4 regions of the Terrisporobacter hibernicus genome follow, and region 1 is predicted to be linked to each of the others. Evidence: riboswitches for the same ligand, from Rfam matches in the RefSeq annotation. Region 1 holds a riboswitch; each other region holds the start of a gene.
The links. Region 1 has a riboswitch for cobalamin ahead of JW646_RS11760 (SoxR reducing system RseC family protein). Riboswitches for the same ligand answer to the same signal wherever they lie in the genome.
Positions count from the first base shown of each region.

Region 2: linked by a shared signal. The riboswitch ahead of pcrA (DNA helicase PcrA) and the one ahead of JW646_RS11760 (SoxR reducing system RseC family protein) in region 1 are both predicted to bind cobalamin.
Region 3: linked by a shared signal. The riboswitch ahead of JW646_RS02395 (hypothetical protein) and the one ahead of JW646_RS11760 (SoxR reducing system RseC family protein) in region 1 are both predicted to bind cobalamin.
Region 4: linked by a shared signal. The riboswitch ahead of JW646_RS05995 (energy-coupling factor ABC transporter permease) and the one ahead of JW646_RS11760 (SoxR reducing system RseC family protein) in region 1 are both predicted to bind cobalamin.

Region 1 is NZ_CP081135.1:2,381,019-2,384,237, reverse strand. Features, by position in the region: gene JW646_RS11770 (threonine/serine exporter family protein) at 1-547, shown strand, start outside; gene JW646_RS11765 (threonine/serine exporter family protein) at 552-1,034, shown strand; gene JW646_RS11760 (SoxR reducing system RseC family protein) at 1,133-1,570, opposite strand; cobalamin riboswitch at 1,712-1,901, opposite strand; gene JW646_RS11755 (cation diffusion facilitator family transporter) at 1,959-2,864, opposite strand; gene dinB (DNA polymerase IV) at 2,966-3,219, opposite strand, start outside.
Region 2 is NZ_CP081135.1:1,666,182-1,669,400, reverse strand. Features, by position in the region: gene JW646_RS08020 (VWA domain-containing protein) at 1-1,450, shown strand, start outside; cobalamin riboswitch at 1,542-1,716, shown strand; gene pcrA (DNA helicase PcrA) at 2,032-3,219, shown strand, end outside.
Region 3 is NZ_CP081135.1:487,877-491,095, reverse strand. Features, by position in the region: gene JW646_RS02400 (HAMP domain-containing sensor histidine kinase) at 1-1,089, shown strand, start outside; cobalamin riboswitch at 1,330-1,520, shown strand; gene JW646_RS02395 (hypothetical protein) at 1,637-2,512, shown strand; gene JW646_RS02390 (leucine-rich repeat protein) at 2,666-3,219, shown strand, end outside.
Region 4 is NZ_CP081135.1:1,244,963-1,248,181, forward strand. Features, by position in the region: gene cbiQ (cobalt ECF transporter T component CbiQ) at 1-581, opposite strand, end outside; gene JW646_RS05990 (energy-coupling factor ABC transporter substrate-binding protein) at 568-897, opposite strand; gene JW646_RS05995 (energy-coupling factor ABC transporter permease) at 897-1,613, opposite strand; cobalamin riboswitch at 1,819-1,996, opposite strand; gene JW646_RS06000 (polyphosphate polymerase domain-containing protein) at 2,149-2,898, shown strand; gene JW646_RS06005 (DUF4956 domain-containing protein) at 2,892-3,219, shown strand, end outside.

The DNA.
Region 1 (3,219 bases):
TATTAACCTTACCAAAATAGATAGATTAAATGATATATCTAGAGATTTTGTTCAAAATGAAGATCTGGATCCACTAGAAGCTATTGGTAGGTTAAGAGAAGTTGATGCAGTAAGAGATTATAACCAATTTGTTTATTTCATTGGTACTGCAATGGCTTCCGCATCATTTGCATACTTAATAGGTGGTACTAGTGTTTTAGATTTTGTACTTACATTACTGATAGCTACCATAGGAGTTATTATTTATAACAAAACACTAAAACTAAACCAAATACCTTTTTTTGCAACACTAATAAGTTCCTTTTCCATAGCTGTTTTTGGTAATTTATTAGTTCAATACGGTATAATTGTAAATTCTACCTCACTAGTGGTTGGTTCTATCATGCCACTTTTACCTGGTGTGTCTTTTATTAAAGGGCTAAGGGATTTAATTTCTGGCAATTTAATTGCTGGTATATCAAGAATAGTTGAGTCATGTTTAATTGCTGCAGCCATAGCTGTTGGTGTTGGTGTTGTCCTTGACTTAGCTGTTAGGTTTGGAGGTTAGTTAAATGAGTTTACTTAATTTATTAGAGAATTTCTTTTTCTCATTTTTAGCTACTGTAGGATTTTCAATATTCTTCAATTCTCCTATAAAATCTTTAGTTCCAGCAGGAACTATTGGGGGTATAGGATGGACAGTTTATATTATATTATTTAATTTTTCTGGAAATGCTATTTTGGCAAATTTTCTTGCTGCTGCATTAATTTCTCTTCTTAGTGAAATATTAGCTAGAAAAATGAAGTATCCTGCTATTATATTTGTTATACCAGGTATCTTACCTTTAATACCAGGATTAGGACTTTATAATACCATGTTATCTTTAGTTGAAGGAAGATATACAGATGCCATATCAATTGGTACTAATGCTTTATTTGTAAGTGCTTCAATTGCAATGGGTGTACTATTAATTACATCTATGGTTAAAACTTATTATATAATACTTTTTAAAATCAACAATAAAAAACTACAGTTAAAAAAGCTTATAAAATAGTTTTTAGTATATAAAATTAAAGTACAATAAACTTTATAGTAAAAGTAATAAAAAAGAAGCATTTGTTATCAAATGCTTCTTTTTTATTATAAATAACTTTATTTTTCTTCTATTATTTTAGTTATTCTAGGTATATACTCTCTACTTCGCTTAAATTTGTCATCGTTTTTTCTTAGTAATAAATAAGATATACCAGTACAAATTAAACCAACTACTCCACTTATAACTTCAATGGACCCTGAAAATTTAATTAAATCTAATATATAATATGTTAATATTGTTCCCACAAGTAAAAATATTAAAGGAACTAAGTAAGCAAGCATTGTAGCTTTAAGCACCTGTACACTTTCCATACTAACTTCTACACGATCTCCTTTTTTGGCTCCTATTGAGTTATCTACTTCTACTACTAAGTCTTGACATTCTGACGATAATTTACTGCACTTGCCACAAGATGCACAAGCCGAATGACGTTGCATTATCATTTTTGCAGTTCTATTATCTACAATGTCTATAATAAATCCCTGTTGATTCATGATTTCATCCCCTTTATATAGAACCTGAACTAGAGAATAAGTTATTACTCTTCATAAAAAAACTTAATTTTTTATCTATAATATGTTCCGTTAATACCTATTTATTAATAACCCATATTACAGTATTTCTCTCACACCCGAAAGATCATGTACTTTTAGGCAGGTCTCCTGACTTAAAATCATCCTACTAACTTCTCCTTCCCATTTTACCAGTGGAGTTAAAGCTCTCCAAAGCTCTAAGTTTTCGTCATTATCACAGTAGCGGGGGCTGCTGTGGATTTTCACCACATTCCCTTTAAAGCCATTTGGCACCTTGAATAATATACTCATTCTCTAGTTAAATGCATATTTTACTATGCTCTTTAATTATAAAATATAATGTTTTTTTCTACAATAGGTTTTCCTTTTTATAATAAGGTTCCACATGAATTATAACCTGGCAATTTGGATTAATTTTATTTTTAATCTCTTTTTCTATATTGTGAGAAAGACTATGAGCTTCTTCAGTAGTTGTATTTGCATCAATCATAATATGCATATCAACATAAATATCATTTGCACTGCCTCTACTTCTTATTTTATGAATATTTTTTATTTCATCAAAAGAATTTAATATTTCAGTAATTTTTTCTTCACCTACAGCGGCTTTGTCCAATAGTATCCCAATGGATTCTTTAAAAATTTCATAAGATGCTTTTAGTATAAATAAAGATATAACTATAGATATAATAGGATCTATAATTTGAGGTAAACCTAATTTAATTCCTATTAATGATAGTAAAACACCTACAGATATAAAAATATCACTTTTAGTATGAATAGAATCAGATATCAATATAAAACTTTTGTATTCTTCACCTTTTTTTCTTTCATATATGGTAACAAAAATATTTATACACACAGTTAATATTAATGAAATTAAACTTATTAGTGTTATATTTAGCTCGCTTGGATTTATAAATCGGCTAAATCCAGCAAATAAAGTTTTCAAACCTAAAAATAAAAGCATACCTCCAATAAACAAACTAGCAATTATTTCACACTTCTTATGTCCATAGGGATGCTCTTTGTCAACTGGCATACTAGCTATAGTAATTCCAATCAAGCCAACCACATTAGATAATCCATCAGATAAAGAATGAACTCCATCTGTACTTAAACTAGCACTATTTATTAAATAACCCACTACTATTTTTATTATAGCTACACCTAAGTTAGCAAACAAAATTATCCATAAAACAAATTTAACCTTTTTGTAATTTGCATTATTACCATAATCAATTTGATTTTCCATAAATACCCCTCCAACTTTGAATTACATTAACAGTTAATAATATTTATCATCATCCTATATACTCAAAAATCCATGGACTATGCCCATGGATTAATAAAATATTATTCAGTTTTTCTATTATCAATATATTCAAATAAGGTAATATTTGTTCCTTCTTCTCCGTTAACTAAATTTAATAATGTTACTCCTATAAGTCTTATCTCTTTATGATTATGTTCTATATTTTTAAATAAGTTAAAGATGTTCGTTCTAATATCCTCATGAGAACATATGGGATTGGTTAAGCTAGCACTTCTAGTTATCTGCCTAAAATCTCCATACTTTATTTTTAAAGTTACAGTCCTTCCCATCTTTT
Region 2 (3,219 bases), 710 kb from region 1:
CAAAGACATTCTTGTGAATTATAGTAAAATTAATAAAGAAGATATATTACAGACATTAAGATATACATTTATACTTCAAGCTATGAACAGACACCCTGCAGTGGATGGTTTGACAAGAAGAATAATGAAAGATATAAAATCTATTGATTGTAACGATGATTTGATGAATATCTTAAAAAGATTAGATGAAATTTATTTAACTTATTTTGAGTTTATAATAAACTCTCAAAGAGAAATTTCACAAGGAAATGAACAAGATATAAAAAATGTAAATGTGGACTTTGATACTTTCTCAGATTTTATGTATGAGGAGTTATATATGGATGAGGAAATAGAAACCATAGAAAGTGAAATTAATAATATAAGTAATACCATGCTAGTTGAAAACTTAGGTGAAATGGGTAGTGGAGATCTAGGAAAATCCTCAAATAGAGTTATATATGTGGATGAAGTTATGGCTCAAAAAATATATGATAAAGTAGAATATTACTATGGTAAAGCATTTCTAAGTGAAAGTGAAATAAGGAAAATTGAAACTAAACATTGTAGAGATGTTCATGAAGGGTGTAGGGTTCATTTTACGGATGGAGTATTACGTAGTGAATGTAACAATGTTTTTCAGTTAAAATATGTTACGAGACAAAAAGAAAACAATTTATACAAATATAGAAATAATATTAAACTACATAAAAGAAGTATTAATAAATTAAAAGAAAGCATATCAAGAATATTAATAGAGGAAAGTGCTATTGATAGAATTTATTCCGACGGAGGAACTATTTGTGCCAATAGAGCTTGGAGAATAGGAAGAAGCAACAATTCAAAAGTTTTTTATAAGGATATAAGAAATGAAAAAGGAAAGTATGTTATAGATATATTACTTGATGCCAGTGGTTCACAAAGTAGAAACCAGTTTAATGTGGCAATACAGGCATATATAATTGCTACTGCTCTTACATCAGTTGGAATTCCCAACAGAGTTATGGGATATTTAAGTTTTTTAGATTATACTATATTAAAAAGATATAGAGATTATAATGATAATATTAATTCTTGTGAAAATATATTTGAGTATTTTGCAGCAGGAAATAATAGAGATGGACTAGCAATAAAGGCAGCAAGTGATTCTTTATTAGAAAGAGAAGAAGAAAATAAAATACTTATAATACTTAGTGATGGTAAACCAAATGATGTGAAAATAGGAAAAGATAGATCAAGAAGTTTAAGAGGAGAGGCTTCTTATAAAGGAATGATAGCAGTAAAAGATACGGCTTTAGAAGTTCGAAAGGCGAGAAAACAGGGAATACTTGTATTAGGGGTTTTCACTGGGAAAGAAAAAGATTTAGAAGCAGAAAAAATAATTTATGGTCAGGATTTTATTTACACTAAGGATATAGAAAGATTTTCTGATATAGTTGCGATGTATTTGAAAAAAATAATAAAAAATTAAGATATTTTAGCAAAATATGAAATAAAATAATTGTTAAAAATTAACAAATATTCTTTTGTATGTGCTATACTTATCTTAGTTAAAAAATTAAATTAATTAAAGTATTTTAGGTTCTTAAACTAAGATTAATAGGGAAAAAGGTGAGATACCTTTGCAGCCCCCGCTACTGTAATGTGGACGAAACTTTTAACCACTGTGGAAACATGGGAAGGGAAAGGAGTAGAATGAAGCAAAGCCAGGAGACCTGCCTACAATATAAAGTGATTTCTTCGGGGTAGGAGAAATATCTTAATAAAAATTTTTATTTGAAGATATTGTGCCTAACTTGAAGTTAGGCACTTTTTAGTTCTTATGAACTTGAATAAGCCCTCAACCTATTTTATTTCAAAATAGTTTGAAAATAGAATAACCCTTAACCTATACCTTAGGATTCTCCAAAATCCTAAGGTCTTTTTTTATGATAATTTACAGGTTAAGTATTTTATATTTTATTCATGGGAATTATTATAGTATTATGGAGTTTGAAGAAAAAATAGAATTAGATTAAAATATATTTATATGAGCATTATAGGAGGATATATATGATTTCAGATATAATAGAAAAATTAAATCCAGCTCAGAGAGAAGCGGTAGAAAATACAGAGGGACCTGTTTTAATACTTGCTGGAGCTGGATCAGGAAAGACGAGAGTTTTAACTACTAGAATTGGTTATCTTATGGAAGATAAAGATGTTAAAGCTGAAAATATTTTAGCTATAACATTTACAAACAAAGCTGCAAATGAGATGCGAGAAAGAGTAGAAGAAACTTTAGAAGGAACAGACACTAAGGAAATGTGGATTACAACATTCCATTCTTGTTGTGTTCGTATTCTTAGAAAAAGTATAAATAAAATAGGCTATAATAGAAGTTTCGTAATTTATGATAGTCCAGACCAAGTTACTTTAATTAAGGACTGTATGAGAGAATTAGATATTAGCGATAAAGCATTTGATCCTAAATATGTATTAAGTTGCATATCTAATGCAAAGGATAAATTGTATTCTCCTAAAAGATTCTTAAAATTAAATGAAGGTGACATATCTAAAACAAAAGTAGGAGAAATTTATGCACTGTATCAAGATCGTTTAAAAAGAAATAGTGCCTTAGATTTTGATGACTTAATAATGAAAACAGTGGAACTGTTTAAAGAATGTCCAGATGTGTTAGATTTTTATAGGAATAAATTTAGATACATAATGGTAGATGAGTACCAAGACACAAGTAAAGCACAATATGAATTAATAAAATTATTAGCTAAACAACACCAAAATATTTGTGTTGTTGGAGATGATGATCAAAGTATTTATGGTTGGAGAGGAGCTGACATAAGAAATATCCTAGAATTTGAAAGGGATTATGACAATGTTAAAATAGTAAAACTTGAGCAAAACTATAGATCAACACAAGTAATACTAGATGCAGCTAACCATGTTATTGCAAATAATACAGAAAGAAAAAGAAAAAGACTTTGGAGCGATAAAAAAGAAGGACAGCTAATAAAAATCCAATTGTCAGAAAATGAAATTGATGAAGGTGATTTTATAGTAAATACTATATCATATATGAAAAGATATGAAGATAGGTATTATAAAGACTTTGCAGTTTTATATAGAGCCAATGCACAAGCTCGTTCTGTGGAAGATGCATTAAATAGGGCAGGAATACCATATAATATTTATGGTGGTATTAAATTTTATGAAAGAAAAGAAATAAAAGATATTATAGCT
Region 3 (3,219 bases), 1.9 Mb from region 1:
AAATCTTTTACTAAAAATGAGTTTAAATATTTAACAGGAGCTTATCTAAAAGGATATGATATTAGAAAATATTCTTTTAAAGATAAGGACAATGAAAAGTTAACGCTTTTAATAAATACTCCTTCTCTTACTAATGAAATATATAGTAAAATTTTGATTACTTGCATATGCGCATTTGTATTATTTATACTAATATATATTATCTTAATTATAATATTTATAACTTGGCTAAATCATAAAGTAAAAAGACCGATTAATATTTTAAATGAAGCCATTGTCAAGTTTAAAAACGGTGAGCGTGAAAATTATTTAGATTATGATGGACCACAGGAATTTTGTGATATTTGTAGTAGTTTCAATGATATGTCAAGGAAGTTGTATAATAGTGAGAAAAAGCGTGAAAGCTTGGAAGAAGAAAAACAAAAAATCCTTGCGGATATATCCCATGATTTAAAAACACCAATAACAGTTATAAAGGGATATTCAAAAGCTGTTTGTGATAATCTAGTTTCAGAAGAAGAAAAAGATCAATATCTTATGACTATATATAAAAAAGCAGATCACTTAGATGAATTGATTAATACTTTTTATGAATATAGTAAATTAGAACATCCAGATTACAAATTTGTTTTTGAAAAAATAGATTTATGTGAATATGGTAGAGTTTATCTAGCAGGAAAATATGAAGAATTAGATATAAATGGAGTGGAGTTGGAAGCTGATATTCCAGATGACCCTATTTATTGTAAGTTAGACAGATTTCAGTTAAAGCGTGTTTTTGAAAATATTATATCAAACTCATTAAAACATAATAAAAAAGATTTATCCATATTATTTGAAATAGAAGAATATTTTGATATGGTGAAAATAAATATTGCAGATAATGGCCATGGAATTCCAAAAGAAATACGAAAAAATATTTTTAATCCTTTTGTGGTTGGGGAAAAATCTCGTACTAAAAAAGGTTCAGGGCTGGGACTTGCCATAAGTAAAAAAATAGTAGAAGCTCATGGTGGAAGTATAAAAATTGTGGATGCTAGAAAAAACTATAAAACAGAATTTGAAATTATACTTCCAAGAGAAGTATAGAATTTTAATCAAAAAGATTTATTGATGCCAGGTATGAATTTTCATACCTGGCATTTTTTAATTGCATAAAAACATAAGTACAATATTATGAAGGGTGTGAAAAGTAGTACTATGATGGTACTACTTTTATTAGAAAAAAGACTATACCAAAGTCTGAATAAATATACAGTATAATGAATATGAGGTAATAATTTGTAAACTTATTGAATATTATAGATAATAAAAAATAGTAATGTAAATATATAAATAATTAATATATGTAAAAAATGAAAAATATTTTTTATTTTGGAAGTGCGGTGAGATTCCGCCACAGATTATCCCTGCTGTAATAAGTTACGAAATTTGCTATTACCACTGGAGTTATCTCTGGGAAGGAGCAAAGAGTAGGTTTGAGCTTTAGTCAGAATACAGGCATATTGTAAGTTTATGGTGAAAGTTTCCGAAGGCATAATCGGAGGTTTATTTTTCATGTGGTTTTTGATAATTATATGGAAATTAATCTTCCTTATAAATAATAATATTTTTAATAAAGAAGGGGATGTTTTTTATGAACAAAAGATTTAGAAAATTTGCAACTACAGGAATGGCGGCAGCTATAATGTTATCAATGGGGGCAACATCATTTGCAACTGATTTTTTTACAGAGTATCCTAATTTAACTAATTATAATACTGATTATAATTATACTGTTGAAAAAGGAAGTGGAACAAAGGATCAAGCTTTAATGGTTCAAGGCGCAACAAGTAATTGGTATGGCACAAGTCTTTTTAATAATGAAGCAGATGCAAATTCTATTAATTGGAATATTGTACAAGGAAGTACAGATGCTGTAAGTGTTAGCAAACAAGCTCCGAAAGCAGTAGGAAATCAATTTGCAGCTAAAGGAAATGCTGAGATTGATACGTCAAAGAATGCGGGAGTGGCAGTTGTAGAAGCAACAAATACAAAATCAGGATATATGGACTTTACTGTAGTATTAAATCCAAAGGATGTACAAAAAGATGTTTCTGGTGTGAATGTAAGAGCATACGATGCTTCAAGTGGTAGTTTTAAATTTTTAAAAAGTAATAAAGGGTCTGTATCAACAAGTGCTGTATCATCTAAAATAAATTATCCATCTGCAATGGATGCAATATCTGTTGTAGCTGATAATTTTGTTGATGATTTACAATGGGGAAGTAAATTCTTAAAAAATGTAAATATAAATAATAAAGATTATCCATATATGGAAAATGAACTTGGTTGGATGTATAGAGTATATGATTCTGAAGGAAATGCGACTTCTGAACAAAAAATGGTAGATGTTTCTGAAAAAGTTGGCGGAGAAACATTTGATGTGGAGTCAGGACAAACTGTTGTTTGGGCATATGGAGGCTATAGCGTACAATTCCCAGAAAACTTGTCAGGGTTACCTACTAAATAGTAAACAATTAAACCATTTGTGTTAATAAATATATTTATTATTACAATAAGAAAGATGATAAATTTATTACATAATTGGTAATTTGTTATAAAAGGGGTGCTTTCAGAGCACCCTTTTATAGATTTATAATATTTTAATTTTGGGGGGAAAGATATGAGGAATAAAAACACTAAGAAATTAAGTCAAAAAATTATTAGCTCTTTTCTTGCATTTATTATGGTGTTTACCTTATCTACAGTATCATCAATAAAATCTTTTGCACAAGAAGTGTTAACACAAAAAGTACATGTAATAGTAGAAAATACTACGTACTCTAAAAAAGATGGAGCAGCATGGGATGGAACTTTAGTAGATGATTGGGTAAAAATTGAAGACAATATGACTATGATGGATGCAATAGTTAAAGCACTAGATAAGGTGAAAGCTACACAAACAGGTGCAGAAAATAACTACATAAGTGAAATCAATGGACTAAAAGCATTTGATGGTGGATCTAGTTCAGGATGGATGGGAACTAAAAATGATTGGTTTGTTAATCTAGGATTTGGGGCATTTAAAGTAAAAGCTAATGATGAAATTAGAGTAATGTATACTACTAAGTTTGGATCAGATATAGGTGGAAATTATAGTAAGAATGATACATCATTAAAAAATATAGATTTTAGTGAAGGAAGTTTATCACCTAAATTTAGCAGTGAAACTAAAGA
Region 4 (3,219 bases), 1.1 Mb from region 1:
AATCCAAAGGAGTTATACGCATTTTTTAAATTTATATATCCAAATCTAAGTTCTTGAGACTTTCTTATGTCTGCAACTTCCTCCATAAATATAAATATAAATCTATACATTAACATTGAAATTTCTAAAACTATATCTGGTAAATGTAGTTTTTTAAATACAAATATTAATTGATTAAAAGGCGTTGTTAGCATTATAAAATAAATACACGTCAAACATGATAATGCTCTAAAAAACAAACGTGTTGATGATACTATTGATTCATTTGAAACACCTATGTATAAACTTCCTATATTTATACTGTATAATAATAATCCTTTATCTTTAGAAAAATTTAAAAGTATCATAATTATACTTAAAATTAAAAATACAAACGGAATTTTAATAAAATGAATGTAATCTTTAAATTCAATTTTTGCAATTCCAACTATAACAAAACTCATTATACCTATAACCAATAAAGATATATAATTGTAAGGATTAATTAAAGATAAAATTAGTAGTAACATACCTATGGAAAATTTCATATTTGGATTTACTTTAGACAACTTATTTTTATAAGCATAATCATCTATTATCATTTAAACTTTCTTCTCTCATTTTTTTCTTAGTTCTAGTAGTTCCTATATAATATCCTATTATTCCTGCTCCAAGTGCTGCTTGGGATGCAAATAGTAAACTTTCAATTTCACCACTTGCTGGTTCTATTAAACTACTAAACCATGGCTCATACTCTGGATTTATTTCAGTTATTACACCTTCAGCCTCTCCATCTGCTCCTCCAAATTCTGCACCCTTTTGAGTTATTAGTGGAACAATAATTATAGCTAAAACTAATATAAATAATATCACTGTCAACTTCATATTACTTGATTTTTTTGTTGTTGAACTTTGCATTATGCTAACACCTCTCTCTCCTCATTTTCAGTTATAAAGTTATAAATTATAACTGTAAGTAATCCTTCTGCTATTGCTATAGGTACTTGAGTAACAAAGAATACTCCTAAGAATTTTACTGCTGAAGCCATAAATCCACCTGCTGGATCTGGGAAAGCAAGACCTAATTGGAATGATGTTACTGTATATGTCAACAAATCTCCTAATGCTGCTGCTAAAAATACTGCAACTTTTTTATCCATTTTATCTTTACATAGTTTCCATATTCCAAAAGAAACTAATGGTCCTACAATTGCCATTGAAAAAGCATTTGCTCCTAAAGTCGTAATTCCTCCATGGGCTAATAGCAATGCTTGAAATAATAATACTATTGTACCTAAAACTACAGTTGCACTAGGTCCAAATAATATTGCCGCAAGTCCTACACCTGTTGGATGTGAACAACTACCTGTAACTGATGGAATTTTTAATGCTGATAATACAAAGACAAAGGCTCCACAAAGAGCTAATAATAATTTCTTTTTAGGTTGTTCTTTAACTATATTAGCAATATTTTTAAGTCCTACTACGAAGAATGGAATAAATATTACCCACCAAATTATGGCCCATTTTACTGGTAAAAAACCTTCCATGATGTGCATTGCGTTTGAGACTACTGGTGTGATCATTAGCATAAAGGCTGCTATTAATGACCATTTTAAATTACTTTTTTTCATACTACATACATCTCCCTTTTAATTATTTTTAGGGTGTATATCTTATTATTTTGATTCATTTAGGTAAGTTTTCTTGTTGTAATTAAATATTCTGTTTCCTTATTTGTTGATAATTAAAAAAACCTAACCAAAAGGCTAGGCTAGTATCTTTTAATTTCCAACATAAAATGTTTTCTAATAAGATACTTCCTTCACCCCGAAGAAATTTCTTTTGATATTTTAGGCAGGTATCCTGACTTAGTTTCATCCTACTCCTCACCTTCCCATAGTTTAACACTACAGTGGTACGCTGAGTTTCGTCCACATTACAGTAACGGGGGTTGTAGAGGGGTCTCACCTCTTTCCCTATTAATCGTTAAAGAACCTAAAATATTTTTTATTATTCTTACACTTTAATTCTATACCAAATTATGTATATAATCTATAAAAAAAAATTCTTTTCATAAAAATATGTTAAAAATTTATCTTTAAGATTCTTTTAAGGTTACATTATTATACTCATACTATAAAATACATTGCTAAAGAGGTGATAAATATGGCAATAAAATCATTTAAGCGCTATGAAAAAAAGTTTTTAATAACAGAAGACCAATATAATGAATTACTTCCGAAACTTTCAGATTATATGAATCGTGATAAATTTTGCCAAAACAACAATACGTATAGTATCTATAACATCTATTATGATACAAAAAACAGCGATGTCATAAGACATTCCATATCAAAACCATATTATAAAGAAAAACTTAGAGTAAGAAGTTACAAGATTCCAATTAATACTACTGATAAAGTATTCTTGGAGCTAAAGAAGAAAATCAACGGTATAGTTAGTAAAAGAAGACTTTCTCTTTCCTTAGGTGAGGCTTATGAATTTCTTTATAATAATAAAACACCCCTAGTTGAAGATTATATGGATAATCAGGTTCTTAGTGAAATAAAGTACTATCTTAGTAATACAAAAGTTTATCCTACTGTATTTATTTCTTATGACAGAAATGCTTTTTTTTGCAAGGATAATCCTGAATTTAGAGTTACTTTTGATTCAAGGGTTTTAACTAGAAGAAATCACCTTCACTTGGAAGAAGGGAGTTTTGGTGAAGATGTAGTTGGAGAAGGAAAATATCTTATGGAAGTAAAAATATTAGGTGCCATACCTTTATGGTTTACAAAAATTTTATCTGAATTGGAAATTTATCCAACTCATTTTTCAAAATATGGTAATGAATTTATGAAATATTGCTTAAATAATAAAGAAAATAAGGAAATAGGAGCTGAAATATGTTAGAAACAATAATAGCATCAACAAGTGGAGAATCTTTTACTCTTACCAATTCTCTTATAGTAATAACCACGTCTATAGTTTTAGGAATTTTAATTAGCGTGGTCTATATGAAAACAAATAAAAAATCAAATTTTAACTCAGGTTTTAGTACAACTTTAATTATGCTACCTGTAATAATATCTATAATTATTTTACTTGTTGGCAACAATGTAGCTAGGGCCTTTTCTTTAGCAGGAGCATTTTCCATAATTCGTTTCAGAAGTGCCCCTGGGGATCCAAAAGATATTGCATATATCTTCTTTACTTTAGCCATTGGACTTACTT